3 regions of the Micromonospora sp. NPDC005291 genome follow, and region 3 is predicted to be linked to each of the others. Evidence: riboswitches for the same ligand, from Rfam matches in the RefSeq annotation. Region 3 holds a riboswitch; each other region holds the start of a gene.
The links. Region 3 has a riboswitch for cobalamin ahead of ABZT18_RS21515 (ribonucleoside-diphosphate reductase subunit alpha). Riboswitches for the same ligand answer to the same signal wherever they lie in the genome.

Region 1 (6,013 bases), on a different contig from region 3:
TCGGCGACGGCGGCACGCGTCGGCGGCAACACCGCCACGAGCAGGGCGACGAGCGCCACCGCGGCGAGCGAGCGCCACCGGCGCCGCCGGGGTGCGGGCCTGCTGAGCCGTACGCGGACGCGGGCGGTCACGTCGGGCGGATCGGGCGTCTCCAGCCAGGCGGAGAGGTCACGCAGCTCCCGTTCGAGGTCACCCATGCCGGACCTCCTCGCGGTCGAGCATGCCGCGGAGCTTCGCCAGTGCCCGGGATGTCCTCGACTTCACCGTGCCTCGGGGCCAGCCCAGTGCCGCCACCGTCTCCTCCTCGGTGAGATCGAGAAAGAATCGGCAGACGATCACCTCGCGGTCCCGCACCGGCAGTTGACGCAGGGCCTCCACCAGCGCGGCGCGGCGCTCCCCGGCGAGGACCGCGTCGACCGCCCCGTCCTCGGCGATCTCCGCCGTCGGATCCGCCGCCGCGGCCCGCAGGACGAGCCCGTCGCGCCGACCTCGGGACCGGTGCAGGTTGCGGGTCTCGTTGGCGACGATCGCGAGCAGCCAGGATCGGAAGGACGACTCGCCCCGATAACGGGACAACTTGCGGTACGCCTTCACAAACGCCTCCTGGATGACGTCCTCGCAGTCCGAGCCCGCGCCGAGCAGCACCGCCGTCCGGTGCGCGGACGCGGTGTGCCGGGCGACCAGGAGGTCGTACGCCTCCAGGTCACCTGCCCGAGCGCGGGTGACGAGCGGGTCGTCGTCCAGGGGAACCTCCGTTCGGATCACACTCATGACACCGCCCACACGCCGCGGGTTCCACCCGTGGTTTTCCGACCGGGTCAGCTCCCTCCCATCCGACGTGCAGGGTATTGCCAGGAATCGGTGCTGCACTGGAGGGGCGTCGAGGAGAGGGGCTGGGCATGAGCTGGTTCAATCGCCGGTCGCGGGGTGCCGAGGCGACCCCGACGAAGCTGGACCGGGAGGCGACCCGCGACGACCTCGCGGCGTTGGAGGAATTCGTCGCCACTCGGCAGGGAGTGGAGTTCTACCTGGAGCCGGAGACCACCGCGACGGACACCACCGTGATGGCGATCGCCCACGACGGCGAGTGGATCCGTCGTCGTACCGGCACGCCGCGCGCCGCCGGCACCATCGCCCGCAAGCACGCGGTGCCGCTGTACGAGGCGGCGCGCACCGGCTACCCGGAACGGATGCGGGTGTGGAATCGCGCCCACCCGGAACGCCACGCCCGCTGAACCATGCGCCCGCCAGATCAGGCATGTCCCTGTCGGTCAGGTTGCGGCACGTGCCAGTGACCGCTGAATGAGCGTGAGGACGGGTGGAAGTAGCAGATCGTTGCTGGCGACCGTAGCCACAGCGTGCACGCTGTGGTGAGTGCCGTCGATGTCGACCACTTCGGCACCAGCCTCCTGAGCGACCACGACGCCCGCAGCGGTGTCCCACGGCTTGTTGTCGAGCATGATGAATGCATCGATCCTGCCTTGGGCCAACCAGGCGAGGTCGATCGCGGCGGAGCCGTGCATGCGTATTCGTTGGACGTGCTGGGCGAGTTGTTCCGTGATGGCCAGTCGTTCGGTGTTCTTCCGACTGGCCTCGGCACCGACGGCGTAGTCGCCGATGGCGACGACGGCGTCCTGCAGATCGGTGACTCGGCTGGCGTGGATGCGTTGATTGTTGGCGTAGGCACCGTGTCCTCTGGCGGCGTGATAGCGGGTGCCGAGGAACGGCAGGTCGACAATGCCGAGGACGGGATGTGTGCGATGGATGAGGCCGAGGGAGATGGCGCACAGCGGTGAGCCGTGGATGAAGTTGACGGTCCCGTCAACCGGGTCGAGTGCCCACGTGAGTTGGCTGGTGTCGCCGCTGGCGCCGTACTCCTCGCCGAGGAACCCGATGTCGGGTGCCTTGGCGGCCAGGTGCTCGCGGACCTGTTGCTCGATGGCGTAGTCCAGCTCAGAGGCCATGTCGCGGTCACCCTTGAAGGTGAGCGCACCGGGACGGAGAGTCCGCATCAGGTTATGCGCCAGGTCGATGGCCTCATGTGCCAGGGGGAGGAGATAGGCGTAGTCGGTCATAGCTGGCGGCTGCGCTCCCAGAGGGAGGTGAACATCTCGTCGAATACCGGGTAGAGGACGGCGGGGCCGGCGGTGCGTTCGATAACCATCGTGGGGCAGTCGACGCCGCGCCTCTGCGGTAGGTAGTGCTGGACGACGCAGAGCCGGTCGTCGATCAGAAGGACGTTGGCCCGGACGGATTCGTCGTACACGCGAATGGCCAGGCGGTCACGGTCATCCGCCGGGAGCCGGTTGCGGATACGGCGAGCCAGGTTTTGGATGTTGAGTTCGGTGAGTGCGCTGAGATGTCCGTCCGGATAGTCGTCCTCGCGCTCCTGCCGCCGGATCGTCTCGCCGGCCGGATCAAGGAACAGGCAGCGGAGGCGACCGCCGGCGGCGAGGAGCTTCAGGAGATGGTTGTCGGCGTACTGCTGACAGATGAGGTTGAGCGACAAGCCGGCCGCCCGGATGTCCTTGGCCTGGTCGAAAAGGACGTGCGGAGGCAACTCTGCGGTGAAGTCTGACCGGTTGGAATATATCGCCGTGACATCGCCCAGTCGGTCGCGATCAGTCCTGTCGAGCTGCGGGCCACTGATGTCCTGCTCTGCCGAGGCCGAGTGGCGTTCGCCGAGGAGGAGCGTCATGCGTGCGTGGCTCGGCACGGACAGGCCGGCGCAGATACGGGTGAGGACGTCGATGCTGCTGACCCGCCGGGTGCCGCTGGTGATCTCGCTGACCTGAGCCTGGCTGAGACCGGTGGCGATACCGAGATTGGTTTGGCTGGCGCGGGTGGCCCGCTGCACAAGCCGGAACACCTGAGCGATGTCGCGAGCGGTCAGAGCGTCGAGCATGTCGGCGGTCTCCCACAGCAGGTGGGGGATGGTGACCGCTGCGGCCGTTCGAACGCTCACGCGAGGCTCCCTTCCCACCTGTGGGGTGAGGTGAGCTTATCCAGTGGTCGAATGGCCCGACCCGGACGACATCCGGAAGGCGGGTGGAAACTATCCGCCGAAGAACCATCCGCCGTGATGGATGGCATCGGTTGCGGCAAGCAGGCTCGCTGCGTGAGACTCTCGTGCCGCCCACACCTGCCGATGCGCCCAGCCTGGCTGTGCCGTGACTGCGCCGCCCCGTGGCCGTGCTCGCGCGCGCAGCTCGATCTCGTCGCCGAGTTCTACGGCCACTCGCTGGCGCTGGCGTTCTACCTGGCGTCCTGCATGAACGAGGCGATTCACGACCTGCTCAGCCTCGGGGGTCGCCCCGACCTTGCCAAGATGCACGTGCGTTTCCTCGGCTGGCTGTCGCTGGCTCGTCGCCCCCGCCGCCGTGAGCCAGACTGATGGGCCTCGCGGACGTTGCCGCCCGGCTCAGGCGTCGTCGACGGCTGAGCGGGCTGCTCCAGCGCGGCCCAGGTCTCGGCGGCGTGCGCGGGGCTCCGCCCGGCGTCGATCATCACACTGCCGCGCTCGTCGGCGACCACCGCGACGCCGGCCTGGACCGCGTCCGGGTCCGGATCGCCTGGGCAGAGCCAGACTCGGCCGGAGAGGTGACGGAACTGCACGGCGACGATGGTGATCGACCCCCGAGATTGATGGCCGACGCTGGTCCGGCGATCACCGATCCTAGGTGCCGGGGCCGGGAGTCGCTGCCCCGCCGGGTGATCGGGGCAGGCCAGGGCATGCGCGCGGACCTTTGCTCTGCTTACGCATACGCACCGAAAAGACGTCGGCACTGTTGCGTCGGGTGAAGCAGAGCAAAGGAACCGCGGCATTGACCCAGGGCATTGCGATCCTGGTTTTCGCACACAAGCCAATCGTCAAATCTCGATGCATGGCGCTCGCCCGGCGGTGTCGGGGTCGGCGTTGACCGGCGACGGAGGGGTGTGGCAGCATTCGCGGCCTGACGGCAGTGAAGGAAGTCGGTGTGAATCCGACGCGGTCCCGCCACTGTCACCGGGGAGCGATCCCCCCTCGTGAGTCACGGCCGTGTGTCTGCGGTTGGAAGGCCGGGGGAGAGCGTCGATCCGGAAGCCAGGATACTTCGGCCGTCGGGACGTACCCCAGGGCGTGGACACCCGAGGAGGACCCGATGACGCACGGCGTCTCATTCATTGGCGAGCATCGTCATGAACCGCACGGTGGGCGCTTCGCCGCGCCCGTGACCGGCGGCACCCGCATGCGCCGAGCCGGCCGCGTCGGTGTGCTCCGAGCCGGCCGCGTCGGCCACCGGTACCGCTGAACTGACCGCCCGGCGCTGACCGTCCCCGACGCCCGCGTCGGTGAGTCGTCCGCCCGGCCGTCGTACCGGCTGACGCCGCACCCACTCGTATCGCCCCGTCACCCCCGTGGTGACCAGGGCGTCATCTCTCGGAGCCTGCCGTGCGCATCCTGCTGCTCTCCACCGCCGACACCGACCTGCTGGCCGCCCGCGCCAGCGGCGCCGACTACCGGCTGGCCAACCCCGCGCGGGTCCCCGCCGACGAGGTACCCGCCCTGCTCGACGGGGTCGACCTCGTCGTCGTACGCCTGCTCGGGGGTCGGCAGGCGTGGCCGGACGGCCTCGCGGCGGTGCTCGCCACCGGCGTGCCGACGGTCGTGCTCGGCGGCGAGGCACTACCCGACGCCGAGCTGATGGCCATCTCCACCGTGCCGTCCGGGGTCGTCACCCAGGCGCTGGCGTACCTGGTCGAGGGCGGGCCCGACAACCTCGGGCAGATGGCCCGGTTCCTCTCCGACACGGTGCTGCTCACCGGCGAGGGGTTCGCCCCGCCCGCACCCACCCCGGCGTACGGCGTGCACGGCGCGCACCTGGCCGACCCGTACCGGCCCACCGTGGGGATCGTCTTCTACCGGGCACACGCGCTGGCCGGCAACACCGGGTTCGTCGACGTGCTGGTCGAGGCGGTGCGGGCTGCCGGCGGCAACCCGCTGCCGATCTTCTGCGGCTCCCTGCGCGGGCTCACCGCCGACAGCGGACCGTTCGGGCTCTTCGCCCGCTGCGACGCGCTGCTGGTCACCGTGCTCGCGGCCGGCGGCGCGGTCGCCGCGGACGCCTCCGGAGGCGGTGACTCCGATGCCTGGGACGTCGGCGCGCTGGCCGCCCTGGACGTGCCGATCATCCAGGCGCTCTGCCTGACCAGCACCCGTGCGCAGTGGGCCCGCAGCGACGCCGGACTGTCCCCGTTGGACGCGGCGATGCAGGTGGCCATCCCCGAATTCGACGGCCGGATCGTCACCGTGCCGTTCTCGTTCAAGCAGATCGACGCGGACGGGCTCTCGGTCTACGCCGCCGACGAGGAGCGGGCCGCCCGGGTCGCCGGGATCGCGGTTCGCCACGCCCGGCTGCGGTACGTTCCCAACGCCGACAAGCGGATCGCCGTGCTGCTCAGCTCGTACCCCACCAAGCACTCCCGGGTCGGCAATGCCGTCGGGCTGGACACCCCGGTCTCGGCGGTCCGGCTGTTCGCCGCGCTCGCCGACGCCGGCTACCACCTGGGCGACGCGCCGCTGCCCGACGACGGTGACGCCCTGATCCACGCGCTGATCGCCGCCGGCGGTCACGACGTGGAGTGGCTCACCCCGGAGCAGCTCGCCGCCGCCGAGGCCCGGGTGCCCGGGCAGACGTACCGACGCTGGTTCGATCAGGTCCCGGCAGAGCTGCGTGAGCGGATGCGGGAGCACTGGGGTGAGCCGCCGGGCGAGCTCTACACCGAGGGCGGGGACATCGCGCTCGCCGGGCTGCGCTTCGGCAACGTGGTGCTGCTGATCCAGCCGCCGCGCGGCTTCGGGGAGAACCCGATCGCCATCTACCACGACCCGGACCTGCCGCCCAGCCACCACTACCTGGCCGCGTACCGCTGGTTGGCAGCACCGGTCGCCGACGGCGGCTTCGGCGCGGACGCCGTGGTGCACCTGGGCAAGCACGGCACCCTGGAGTGGCTGCCCGGCAAGGGCCTCGGC
Region 2 (6,013 bases), on a different contig from region 3:
ACACTCAAGCGGCTCATCGACTCCGGGCGGATCGGCACGATCGTCAGCATCGACCACTTGGAGCCTGTCGGCTGGTGGCACCACGCCCACAGCTACGTCCGCGGCCAGTGGGCGGTGGAGGCCGAGTCCTCCTCGATGCTGCTCGCCAAGTCGTGCCACGACATCGACTGGCTCGGCCATCTCATCGGCCGACCGGTCCGACGGGTCTCCTCCTTCGGCGGCCTCGCCCACTTCCGGCCGGAGAACCGTCCGGCCGGAGCGACCGAGCGCTGCGTCGACTGCCCGGTCGAACGATCGTGTGCCTACTCAGCGATCCGGATCTACGAACGCTTTTTGGGCGACCCCGTCCACGAGGCATGGCCGCTGGGCGTGCTCACCGACGATGTCAGCGTGGGGGGCGTCCGCAAAGCTCTTGAAGACGGCCCGTACGGCGTCTGCGTCTACACAGGCCGCAACGACGTCGTCGACCACCAGGTCGTCAACCTCGAATATGAGGGCGGCATCACCGTCGCTTTCACGATGACAGCCTTCACCGCGCTCGACTTCCGCAAGACCCGAATCTTCGGCACGCACGGCAGCATCGAGGGCGACGGCCGCACCCTGCGCGTCCACGACTTCCTCACCGACACCCTCGAGACCATCGACCTGGATCCCGACGGCGACGCCTCGGCCGCCGACGGACACGGCGGCGCCGACGGAGCACTCATCGAGGCGTTCATCGCGGCGGTTGCCACCGGGGACCGCGCACTGGTCACCTCCGGACCCGAGGAGAGCATCTCCTCACACCGAGTCGTCTGGGCGGCAGAGCAGTCCCGCGCCACTGGCAGCGTCGTCGAGCTCAGTCCTGCCACGCCGATGTAGGCAAACGCGGGCCAACCGCCGGACGGAACCCCGGGGCGATCGACTTGTGGTCGCCCCGGGAGGATGCCCCCCTCCGTTGGGGCCCGATCTCGACCTGCCCGCAGGGACAGCAGTACCTGCTGATCCTCCACCGTCAGCTGATCGTGGCTGGCGTCGGACGTGGCCACGTGTCCGCACTTCGCTCCTGCACTGCCGGCGTCACACCAGGCGCTGGTTGCGGACCTTCGGGCACACGTTCCTGAGGTGGCCTTGCTTGTGCTGGCGGACCTGCTCGTCCCAGACCTCCTGGTCGTAATCGGGGCCTGGCGGGATCCATTTGTGGGAGCCGTCGCTGTAGTGGTACTTCTCGTCGCCCAGTTTCAGGGTGCTCATCGTGTCCAGCTGAGCGAGCCCAGCGACAGCAGGTACCGGACTCCCTGAACCAACTCTCAGCCCGTCGGTCCTACTAGAGCTCTTACAGCCACCGCGGCTGGTCAGCGGCAGATCCGGATGCCTCACCGAGACGGGTCGGCTGATCCCCTCGAAACGCTTCTCGCTGATCGGCGGCCGTAGCAAACGGTTGTCCCAACCAGCAACACAGCTCCGGTGAAGAAGTAGGTGTTAATTCCGATGCCGGTCCAGAACTCGCCCGTGGAGATGTCTGCGTCCCCCATGAAGCCGCCGCGACGGATACCGGTGACCATCAGCAAATTCTCGGCCATCCCTGGAACACCCCGGATGACGAGCAGCATGCTGCCGGACAACAGTGGCGCCAGCAGTAACCACCGGGGGAAATGTAGAGCCAGCGGACGGACTGTGGCTAGAACGACGGCTGCCCCGACGGCCGACATCGAGATGAGCACAACGTTGAAGATCACGTAAGCCCTCATATCCCAGGGTCCATCACCGGTCGGATCGTCACCGGGGAAGAAAACCAGGATCACATGCGACACCACAAAGAAGATCAACCATGCGAAGGCGCCGTACGCCCAGCGACGACCTCTGAAAACGGGCATACAAGCACCATCGCCAAGTCAGCACCATGATGCCTCCCTCCCTGGTTGGGTTTCACTCCCCCAGCGGAGTGAGGCACTGGTGGAGCCCGGGACTGCCGGAGCGTCGACGACAAGGTGTGGTGGGCGTCGCGAAGGACCCGCCCGCGCGGGTACGCCTGATGCTGGCGACGTCACCGTTGATGGGTAGCCAGTAGGACGGAATGAACGCGGCGACTGCGATCAGGCAGGGCATCCTCCCGATAGCTCCAACGACCTCGGGCGCCCTGATCACCCGTGGCGGCATCGGTTGCCAGCGGATCTCTACGGCGCTAGGTTGACATTTCATCGATCAACGTCTACCTCGCAAGGTACCGGGGGTCCGCATGTCCACGTCTGTCAATCGCCGCACCGTCCTGGCCGGTGGCGCCGGTGCCGCCATCGGCCTAGCGCTGCCCGGCCCCGTCGCTCACGCCGGTGGCCACCACCCCACCAGCGTGAGCTTCACCCTCGACGCGAGAACGCTCGACGGCGGTGAGCAGGTCACCTCGGTCACTCTCGACACCGGCCGGCTCGGGCCGATCGACCCCGCCGGGCTCACCCCCGGCACGTTCACCGTGCATGCCAAGGCCACCAGCCCGATCCCGATCGCTCCCGGCGATCTGATCTTCAGCGAGTACGACCTGGACCGCACGGTGACCGCGGCCCGGCTCGACCGGCACGGAAACATCGTGCTGGAGCTGAGCTACGCCGAAGGTCAACTCGGCGGTGGCACCCTCGGCTACATCGCGAGCAGGGGCCGCAACGTCCGGCTGGACCTCGTCTACACCATCAGGCAGAACACCCCGCTCGTCCGGCGCCACGGCTCGCCGGTCACCATCACTCGCTTCGTTCAGGGGCGGCTGTCGAACCCCGAGGTGGACGCCTTCAGCCACCACGTCTCGGGCTCGGGCCTGAAGTACCGGTTGTACTCCCCGGAGCGTTCGCCCCGCCGCGGTCGCCTGCCGCTGGTCCTCTGGCTGCACGGCGGCGGCGAGGGTGCCTCGCTGCCCGACGATTACTACGACAACGAGACCACGCTGCGCGCCAACCGCGGCGCGCTGGGCTTCGCCACCCCGGAGGCTCAACGGATCTTCTCCGGCGCGTACGTCGTCGCTCCGCAGAGCACCTCCTACTGGATGGAGGACGGCCCCCGGTTCGCCCCGCTGATCCGCGAGATCGTCGAGGACCTCGTACGCCGCAAGCGTGTCGACCCCGACCGGATCTACGTGGCCGGTTGCAGCAACGGCGGCTACATGTCCCTGGAGATGACCGTCGCCTATCCCAACCTGTTCGCCGCGTCGGTGCCGATCTGCGGCGTCGTCGAGCCGCTCGGCGGAGAGGGCCCGCCGCTGATCACCGACGCGGAGCTGGCGCGGATCGACACCCCGACCTGGCTGGTCACCTCGCGCGACGACGACACCGTGCCACCCGAGACCAACACGATCCACGCCCATGACCTCATCCCGGGATCACTGATCACCCTGTACGACCACGTTGTCTGGAACGGCCACCAGTTCCCCGGTCACTGGTCCTGGATCTACGTGGCCCGCAACGACCCGAGCCGCAACGGCACCCACATCTGGCAGTGGATGGCCCGCCGTCGTCGGTGATCCACCGCTCAGGGTCATCGTCCGGGCCACTATGGTGCTCGGTGGCACAAACGTTGCGAGGTGCCCCGCGCGAGTGGGGAGAATCGGGAAGCCGGTGTGAGTCCGGCACGGGCCCGCCGCGGTGACCGGGGAGCTGCCACCTACGCGTACCAGACGCAGCCACTGGCCCTGAGGGGCTGGGAAGGCGGGTGACCAGCGTAGATCCGGGAGTCCGAAGACCGGCCTCGCGTCATCGGCCCCGTCAGGGGCACGAGCGCAGCGGGAGCCTGCCTTGAACACCGGACTCTACGAGACCATCCACCGCCGCCGGGACGTACGTGCCCAGTTCACCGGGGCGCCGATCCCTGACGAGACGTTGCACCGGATCCTCACGGCGGCGCACGCCGCGCCGAGCGTCGGTCTCTCCCAGCCCTGGGACTTCATCCTGGTCCGCGATCCTGAGCTGCGGCAGGAGTTCCACCGGCACGTGGAGCGGGAACGGGACACCTTCGCGGCCGCACTCGACTGCGCGGCGGCGGAACGCTTCGCCCGGATCAAGATCGATGGCGTACGCGAGTCGACGTTGTCGGTCGTGGTTACGTACGACCCGGAGCGGGGTGGTCCGGCCGTGCTCGGTCGACACGCGATCGCCGACGCCGGCCTCTACTCGGTCTGTCTGGCGATCCAGAACCTGTGGCTGGCCGCGACCGCGGAGCAGCTCGGAGTCGGTTGGGTCTCGTTCTACCGGGAGCCGTTCCTGCGCGACCTGCTCGGCATTCCGGCCACCGTCCGCCCAGTGGCGTGGCTCTGCCTCGGCCCGGTCACCCATCTGGAGCAGACGCCGGACCTGGAGCAGCACGGCTGGCGCCAGCGACGCCCGGTGTCGTCGGTGATCCACCACGATCGCTGGACGACCGGGTGACCGGGTGGTTGGGCTACCGACCTCCGCACTCCCCCAACTTCGCGGGATCTGTAAACAACCCTTGATATTAAACTTCACGGACGTCAATATGTGTGGAGGTCGCGGGTCGCCGAAGCCTGGGGAGTGAGCCATGAGAAGCCGTCGGATTTTCGCAGTGGTGGCCGGGGCGGCGATGACCGTCACGGCCGCCGTCGCCTTCGTCCCCAGCAGCATGGCGGCCGTGTCCTCGGCCAACGTCGTCCCGATGGTCGCCTGCACCGCCCCGGCCTGGGCCGAGGGCCCCACCTACCAGGCGGGCGCCCAGGTCACCTATGGCGGCCGGCTCTACCAGGCTCTGGTCACCCACACCGCGCACCCCGGCGCCGGCTGGAACCCCGCCGCGACCCCGTCGCTCTGGCGTGACCTCGGCGCGTGCTCGGGAAGCACTCCGCCGCCCACCACGCCACCACCGACGACCCCGCCGCCCACCACGCCGCCACCGACCACACCTCCCCCCACCACGCCGCCACCAACCGGTGGGACCTGCGCGGTGAAGTCGCGGCCCGCCGGCAAGGTGTTGCAGGGCTACTGGGAGAACTGGGACGGGGCCTCCAACGGCGTACACCCCGGACTCGGCTGGATCCCGATCACCGACAGCCGGCTCAACCAGCACGGCTACAACGTGATCAACGCGGCGTTCCCGGTGATCCGCTCGGACGGCACGGTCCTCTGGGAGAACGGCATGGACGCCGGCGTCAAGGTGGCCACCCCGGCCGAGATGTGCCAGGCCAAAGCGGCCGGCGCCACCATCCTGATGTCGATCGGCGGGGCCGCGGCAGGCATCGACCTGAGCTCCAGCGCGGTCGCCGACCGGTTCATCGCGACGATCGTGCCGATCCTCACGACCTACCACTTCGACGGCATCGACATCGACATCGAGACCGGCCTGACCGGCAGCGGCAACATCAACACTCTGTCCACGTCGCAGGCCAACCTGATCCGGATCATCGACGGAGTGCTGGCCCGGATGCCGTCGAACTTCGGCCTGACCATGGCACCGGAAACGGCCTACGTCACCGGCGGCAGCGTGGTCTACGGCTCGATCTGGGGCTCCTACCTGCCAATCATCAAGAAGTACGTCGACAACGGCCGGCTCTGGTGGCTGAACATGCAGTACTACAACGGCAGCATGTACGGCTGCGCCGGCGACTCGTACCCGGCGGGCACCGTGCAGGGCTTCACCGTTCAGACACAGTGCCTGAACAACGGCCTCACCATCCAGGGCACCACCATCCGCGTGCCGTACGACAAGCAGGTCCCGGGCCTGCCCGCGCAGAACGGGGCGGGCGGTGGCTACATGTCGACGTCGTTGGTCACGCAGGCCTGGAACTCCGTGCCCGGTCTCAAGGGCCTGATGACCTGGTCGGCGAACTGGGACGGGTCGAAGGCGTGGACCTTCGGCGACAACGCGAAGCGCCTGCAGGGCCGCTGACGGGCCCACGCCAACCGGCACCGCGCGTCGCACTCATCGCGGCTACTTGTTTCATTGACCTGCGACCGTGGCCCGGCCAGCTTCGGTCGAGGCGCCCGGGCTGTCGCTCTCAACTCGGCTGCATCTGATCCACAGTCAGCGCCGCAATCAGACCGGT
Region 3 (6,013 bases):
CAGCCGGCCGAGGTGGTGTAGGCGGGGTAGCCGGTGCGGGCGAGCTCGGCGAGGCGATCAGCCTTCGTGCTCTCCCTGGCGCGCAGGATGGCCAGTGCCTCGTCCCGGGTCAGTGCGTCGGACAGGTAGCGCAGGTCCGCGATGTCGACGAGTTGCTCGGGGGACATGTCGACGAGCAGGCGCCACAGCGGCTTGTCGGCGACCCGGGCGACCAGGTCCCACGAGGCGTTCAGCACGGCCGCCAGCGACAGGTGGACGACGCCTTTCTCCGGCCCGAGCCACCGCAGCTGCGAGTCGGAGGTGAGCAGGCGGTAGACCGCCCCCATGTCCGCCGCCATCGTCGCCACGTCCAGACCCACGAGCCGCCGCGCCTGGTGGACCGCCGCCGCGACGACGATGTCGTTGCCTCGACCGATGGTGAAGGTCAGGCCGTGACCCGCGAGCGGCGCACCCACGCTGTCGACGCCGTCGGTGTGCAGAACGACGTAGGCCGCCGAGTAGTCGCCGTCCTTGTTCATGGCGTCGGACCCGTCGGCGGTCAGGGAGGTGGGGAAGCGGACGTCCTCGACGGTGACGGCAGTGATCTGCGGCATGCGCTCCTCGCCCGGCTAACCAAAAGATCAGATGATCAATGGGAGTATACGGAGCGCCGCTTCGACGCGTCAACGACGTCGATCATCCCTGGACCATAGACATCCAACGTTTCCATGCGGGTGTCGACCGGTGTCCTCCCGACCTCCGTACCGGTTGCCGCGAACCACCGCGGCCTCCGTCGCTGCGGTCAACTCCGGATCTGGCCGGCTCCTCACCTGGTAGCAGGCTTGTGTCATCCACTGTGGAGCTGACCGCTCGCGCTGACGCGGTGGCACCAAAGTGGTTCAGGGGACCGCGTACGGTTTGGTGCGGGGAGTCGAATGCCGGCGCCGAAGATTGGATGTTCGGCTCGGATCACCCGTATTGACGGCGGGATTCGTTCCACGCATTGCCTTGATACATCAAATCTTTACGCCTGGATGCCGGTCCCGTCCGGCGGACCGTTGCCGCTGGGGCGGAGCGAGATCCGGAACGCCGTAGTGCTTGTCGAGGACCTGCATGGCGGCACCCGCGGCGATCACGTCCGCGCCCAGGCTGGACAGCGTCACGTCCGTGCTGAGCCAGTCCGCGCGTGGCACGTCGGTGTGGACGGCTTCCTCGACCGCCGCGAGATACTGCTGCGCGTGCCGCAGGAGATCGGCGCCCGCCAGCACCACGTGGGAGAGGTCGAGTGTCTGGAGCAGGTTGACGACCCCGACCGCCAGGACGCGAGCAGCCCGCCCGATGTCCCCGGCCTCGGCAGCGTGGTTGTGCACGATCTCCAGGCATCCGTGGCGCCCACAGACGCACGGCGGCCCATCCAGTTCGACAACGGTGTGGCCGAACTCCCCGGCGTTGGTGTGTGCGCCCCGGTGGGCCGTGCCGCCCAGCCAGAAGCCCCCGCCGATGCCCGACTCGACCATGATGAGGACCGCGTCGCCGAACGTCCCGCCGTGCCGCCACGCCTCGGCCGTGATCCCCGCGGTGACGTCCTTGTCGAGGTGGACGGGCAGGCCCAGGTGCGTCTCGGCGATCTCGCGCAGCGGTACGTCGTGCCAGTGCCGCAGGCCGTGGGCGTCACGGACCAGGCCATTCGCGTGGTCCAGCGGGCCGATCATGCCGATGCCCACGCCGGTCAGCCGACCATCGAGGTCGTTGCTGCCGGTGATCGCGTCGATGCCGGACTTCAGGGCGTCGAGAAGCTGCTCCGGGGTGAAGTCGCCGGGCAGCGGGCTGACCGCCGAGTAGTGCACGGTGCCTGCCAGGTCGACCAGCACCAGCCGCAGCGTGCGGCGGGCGACGTGGGCGCCGATCGCGTACCGGCTCTCCGGGACGAGTTCATAGACGATGGCGGGCTTGCCGATCCCCGGGCGGCGGACGCCGGCGGGACGGAGCAGGCCGTCGGCGGTCAAACGGGCGATGACCTTGGAGACCGCCTGCGGCGTCAGACCGGTGGCGTCGACCACGGTCGACCGCTCGAACGTCCGCACGGTACGTCCCAACGCCATGACCAGCGCCTGGTTGTAGCCGCGCAGGAAGGTGACGTCGGCTGTGGTGCGCGTCATCCCACCACCCTATTACGCAACGCTGTTGCTAAATTCGCTCGGTGCATGGATTGAGCAGAGGTCGACGCCTGGCGGCGGTTGTCGCGTTGGCGCTGGGCGGGGTGGCGGTCGGCCTGACCGAGTTCGTGGCGATGGGGCTGCTGCCCGACATCGCACGCGATCTACTCCCGCAGCAGTACGCCCAGTCGTCGTCGGGCGCGGTGGCTCGCGCGGGCTGGATGATCACCGCGTACGCGCTCGGCGTGGTCGTGGGCGCGCCCCTGCTCGCCGCCCTGACCGCCCGACTGCCACGCAAGAAGTTGGTGCTCGGGCTGCTCGTCCTCTTCGTCGTCGGCACCATCGCGTCGGCGACCGCGCCGACGTTCGACCTGGTGCTGGTGGCCCGGTTCGTCGCGGCGCTGCCGCACGGCGCGTACTTCGGAGCGGCCGGTCTGCTCGCGGCCACCCTGATGGGCCCCGGTAACGAGGCCCGGGGGTTCGCCGCCGTGCTCAGTGGCCTGACCGTGAGCAACGTGGTGGGCGTACCCCTGATCACGCGGCTCGGGCAGGCGGCCGGTTGGCGTACGGCGTACCTGGTCATCGCCGGGGTGTTCGTGCTCACCCTGTTGGCGGTGCTGGCGGTCGTCCCGGAGGTCGTCGCGGCGGTCGACGCATCCCCGGCCGCCGAGTTGAGGGCGCTGCGGACCTCGCAGGTGTGGCTCGTCGCGGCCGTCGGGGCGGTGGGCTTCGCCGGGTTCTTCGCGGTCAACACCTACATCGCACCGGTCACCACCGACGTCGCCGGCCTCTCGGCCGCGACGGTCCCGTGGGTGCTGGTCGCGGTGGGCCTGGGCATGACCGTCGGCAATGCCCTGGGTGGTTGGCTCGCGGACCGGGACCTGCGCCGGAGCATGATCGTCGGTTTTGTCGCCATGATCGTGAGCATCGCCGTCTTCAGCCTCGTCGCGTCGAACCGCGTCGGCCTGTTCGTGGGCGCGTTCCTGGTGGGCGCGACCAGCCTCTACCTGGGGCCGGTCCTACAGGCGCGCCTGATCACGGTGGCGCCGGGTGCGCAGTTGATGGGTGCGGCGATGAACCAGTCCGCCATGAACATCGCGAACAGCCTCGGCGCCGCTCTGGGCAGCGTTGCCATCGCCGCGGGCTTCGGCTACCTCGCGCCGGCCTGGGTGGGCGTGGCCCTTGCGATTCTCGGGCTGGGCCTCGCGGGTGTCAGCTTCGCGGCCGAGCGACGCTCGCGTGCCCCGGAGCCGGTCGCCGTCGCGAACTGACCCGCCGGCGGGGGACCGGTGACGGTCGTCACCAGCCCGCCACCGACACGCCCGGGACCGACATGTGGGGTGTGACAACCGCAGCGTCCCTATATATGGTGTCGAGCGCAGCTGGTTCGGCCGCTCATCCCGAGTGGTCGAGGCAAGAGGGAACCCGGTGAAAATCCGGGACTGTCCCGCAGCGGTGAGTGGGAACGACCGCCGTCATCAGCACTGGGCCACCAATCGGCCTGGGAAGCGACGGCCAGTAGGAGATCGGCGAGCCCGGTCGTGCCCGCGAGTCCGAAGACCTGCCAGCGCGCCGCGCACCCGTACCCGGGTGGGCGGCGGTCTGAGGCCGCGTGGGACGGCTGACGCCACCTGACCCACGCCCGACCGGCGTGGCGTCCGCCGGTGTCCGTCTTCTCCTCGCGTCCGAGGGCCATCAGGTCTCGAACTCGCGAGGAGTGAGTGGTGACAGTCACCGAGGTAGTCCCGGCCCTGCGGCGGACGCCGATGCAGGTCCGCAAGCGCAACGGCGCCACCGAGTCCGTGGACGTGAACAAGATCGTCCGGGCCGTCGAGCGGTGGGCCGACGACCTCGCCGACGTCGACCCGATGCGCGTGGCCACCCGCACGATCAGCGGCCTGTACGACGGCGCGACGACGGCCGAGCTGGACCGGCTGTCCATCCAGACCGCGGCCGAGATGATCGGCGAGGAACCGCAGTACTCGCGCCTCGCCGCCCGGCTGCTGGCCGGTTACGTCGAGAAGGAGGTGCGTCGGCAGGGCGTCACCTCGTTCAGCGCGGCGATCCGGATCGGCCACGCCGAGGGACTGATCGGTGACGACACCGCCGTGTTCGTCGCCGCGCACGCCACGATGCTCGACGACGCCATCGATCCGGACGGTGACCGGAGGTTCGAGTACTTCGGCCTGCGCACGGTGTACGACCGGTACCTGCTGCGCCACCCCACCAGCCGGCTGGTGCTGGAGACCCCGCAGTACTGGCTGCTGCGGGTGGCCTGCGGGCTGTCCCGTACGCCCGACGAGGCGGTCGACTTCTACCGGCTGATGTCCAGCCTGGCGTACCTGCCCAGCTCACCGACGCTGTTCAACTCCGGGACCCGGCACACCCAGATGTCCTCCTGCTACCTGGTCGACTCGCCGCGCGACGAGCTGGACTCGATCTACCAGCGGTACGCGCAGGTCGCGAACCTGTCCAAGTTCGCCGGTGGCATCGGCATCGCGTACTCCCGGGTCCGATCCCGGGGCGCGCTGATCCGCGGCACCAACGGGCAGTCCAACGGGATCGTGCCGTGGCTGCGCACGCTGGACGCGAGCGTCGCCGCGGTCAACCAGGGCGGTCGGCGCAAGGGCGCGGCCTGCGTCTACCTGGAGCCGTGGCATCCGGACATCGAGGAGTTCCTGCAACTGCGGGACAACACCGGGGAGGACGCCCGGCGCACCCACAACCTGAACCTGGCCAACTGGATCCCGGACGAGTTCATGCGCCGGGTCGAGGCCGACGAGATGTGGTCGCTGTTCGACCCGCACGAGGTGCCGGAGCTGCCCGACCTGTGGGGGGAGCGGTTCGACGCCGCGTACCGGGAGGCCGAGGCGCAGGGTCGCTACGCGCGGCAGGTCCCGGCGCGGGAGCTGTACGGGAAGATGATGCGCACCCTCGCCCAGACCGGCAACGGGTGGATGACCTTCAAGGACGCCGCCAACCGGCTGTGCAACCAGACGGCCGAGCCGGGCAACGTGGTGCACCTGTCCAACCTGTGCACCGAGATCATCGAGGTGTCCAGCGACGCCGAGACCGCGGTGTGCAACCTGGGCTCGGTGAACGTCGCCGCCCACCTCACCGACGCCGGCATCGACTGGGAGCGCCTGCGCGCCACGATCCGTACCGCGGTGACGTTCCTCGACCGGGTCATCGACATCAACTACTACCCGACCCCGCAGGCGGAGGCGAGCAATCCCCGCTGGCGGCCGGTCGGGCTCGGGCTGATGGGTTTGCAGGACGTGTTCTTCGCGCTGCGACTGCCGTTCGACTCTCCGGCCGCGCGGGAGCTGTCCACCCGGATCAGCGAGGAGCTGTACCTGACCGCGTTGGAGACCTCCGCCGACCTGGCGCGCCGCTTCGGCGCGCACCCGGCGTTTGGGCAGACCCGGGTCGCGCGAGGCCAGCTTCAGCCCGACCTGTGGGGTGGCGAGGGCACGCAGACCGCGCGCTGGGCCGCGCTGCGGCAGCAGATCGAGGAGTACGGGCTGCGCAACTCGCTGCTGGTGGCGGTCGCGCCGACGGCGACCATCGCCTCGATCGCGGGGTGCTACGAGTGCATCGAGCCGCAGGTGTCCAACCTGTTCAAGCGCGAGACCCTGTCGGGGGAGTTCCTCCAGGTCAACACCGCCCTGGTACGCGAGCTGAAGGCGCGTGGCCTGTGGACCGACCGGGTCCGTTCGGCGATCAAGCGGGCGGAGGGGTCGGTGCAGGACATCGCGGAGCTGCCGTCCGGCGTCCGGGAGTTGTTCCGCACCGCGTGGGAGCTGCCGCAGCGTGCGCTGATCGACCTGGCCGCCGCCCGAGCCCCGTTCATCGACCAGTCTCAGTCGCTGAATCTG

Region 1: it holds a riboswitch for cobalamin, as region 3 does, so the genes downstream of both, cobN (cobaltochelatase subunit CobN) here and ABZT18_RS21515 (ribonucleoside-diphosphate reductase subunit alpha) in region 3, are expected to answer to the same signal.
Region 2: it holds a riboswitch for cobalamin, as region 3 does, so the genes downstream of both, bluB (5,6-dimethylbenzimidazole synthase) here and ABZT18_RS21515 (ribonucleoside-diphosphate reductase subunit alpha) in region 3, are expected to answer to the same signal.

Annotation. Positions count from the first base shown of each region.
Region 1 is NZ_JBEXGR010000006.1:222,616-228,628, forward strand. Features, by position in the region: gene ABZT18_RS11520 (hypothetical protein) at 1-197, opposite strand, end outside; gene ABZT18_RS11525 (RNA polymerase sigma factor) at 190-771, opposite strand; gene ABZT18_RS11530 (hypothetical protein) at 900-1,235, shown strand; gene ABZT18_RS11535 (inositol monophosphatase family protein) at 1,272-2,075, opposite strand; gene ABZT18_RS11540 (DUF5919 domain-containing protein) at 2,072-2,905, opposite strand; gene ABZT18_RS11545 (hypothetical protein) at 3,119-3,394, shown strand; cobalamin riboswitch at 3,966-4,095, shown strand; gene cobN (cobaltochelatase subunit CobN) at 4,433-6,013, shown strand, end outside.
Region 2 is NZ_JBEXGR010000001.1:89,236-95,248, forward strand. Features, by position in the region: gene ABZT18_RS00350 (Gfo/Idh/MocA family oxidoreductase) at 1-861, shown strand, start outside; gene ABZT18_RS00355 (hypothetical protein) at 1,060-1,233, opposite strand; gene ABZT18_RS00360 (hypothetical protein) at 1,356-1,856, opposite strand; gene ABZT18_RS00365 (PHB depolymerase family esterase) at 2,219-3,484, shown strand; cobalamin riboswitch at 3,526-3,726, shown strand; gene bluB (5,6-dimethylbenzimidazole synthase) at 3,756-4,385, shown strand; gene ABZT18_RS00375 (glycosyl hydrolase family 18 protein) at 4,516-5,856, shown strand.
Region 3 is NZ_JBEXGR010000016.1:107,591-113,603, forward strand. Features, by position in the region: gene ABZT18_RS21500 (L-fuconate dehydratase) at 1-593, opposite strand, end outside; gene ABZT18_RS21505 (ROK family protein) at 996-2,138, opposite strand; gene ABZT18_RS21510 (MFS transporter) at 2,180-3,406, shown strand; cobalamin riboswitch at 3,502-3,719, shown strand; gene ABZT18_RS21515 (ribonucleoside-diphosphate reductase subunit alpha) at 3,902-6,013, shown strand, end outside.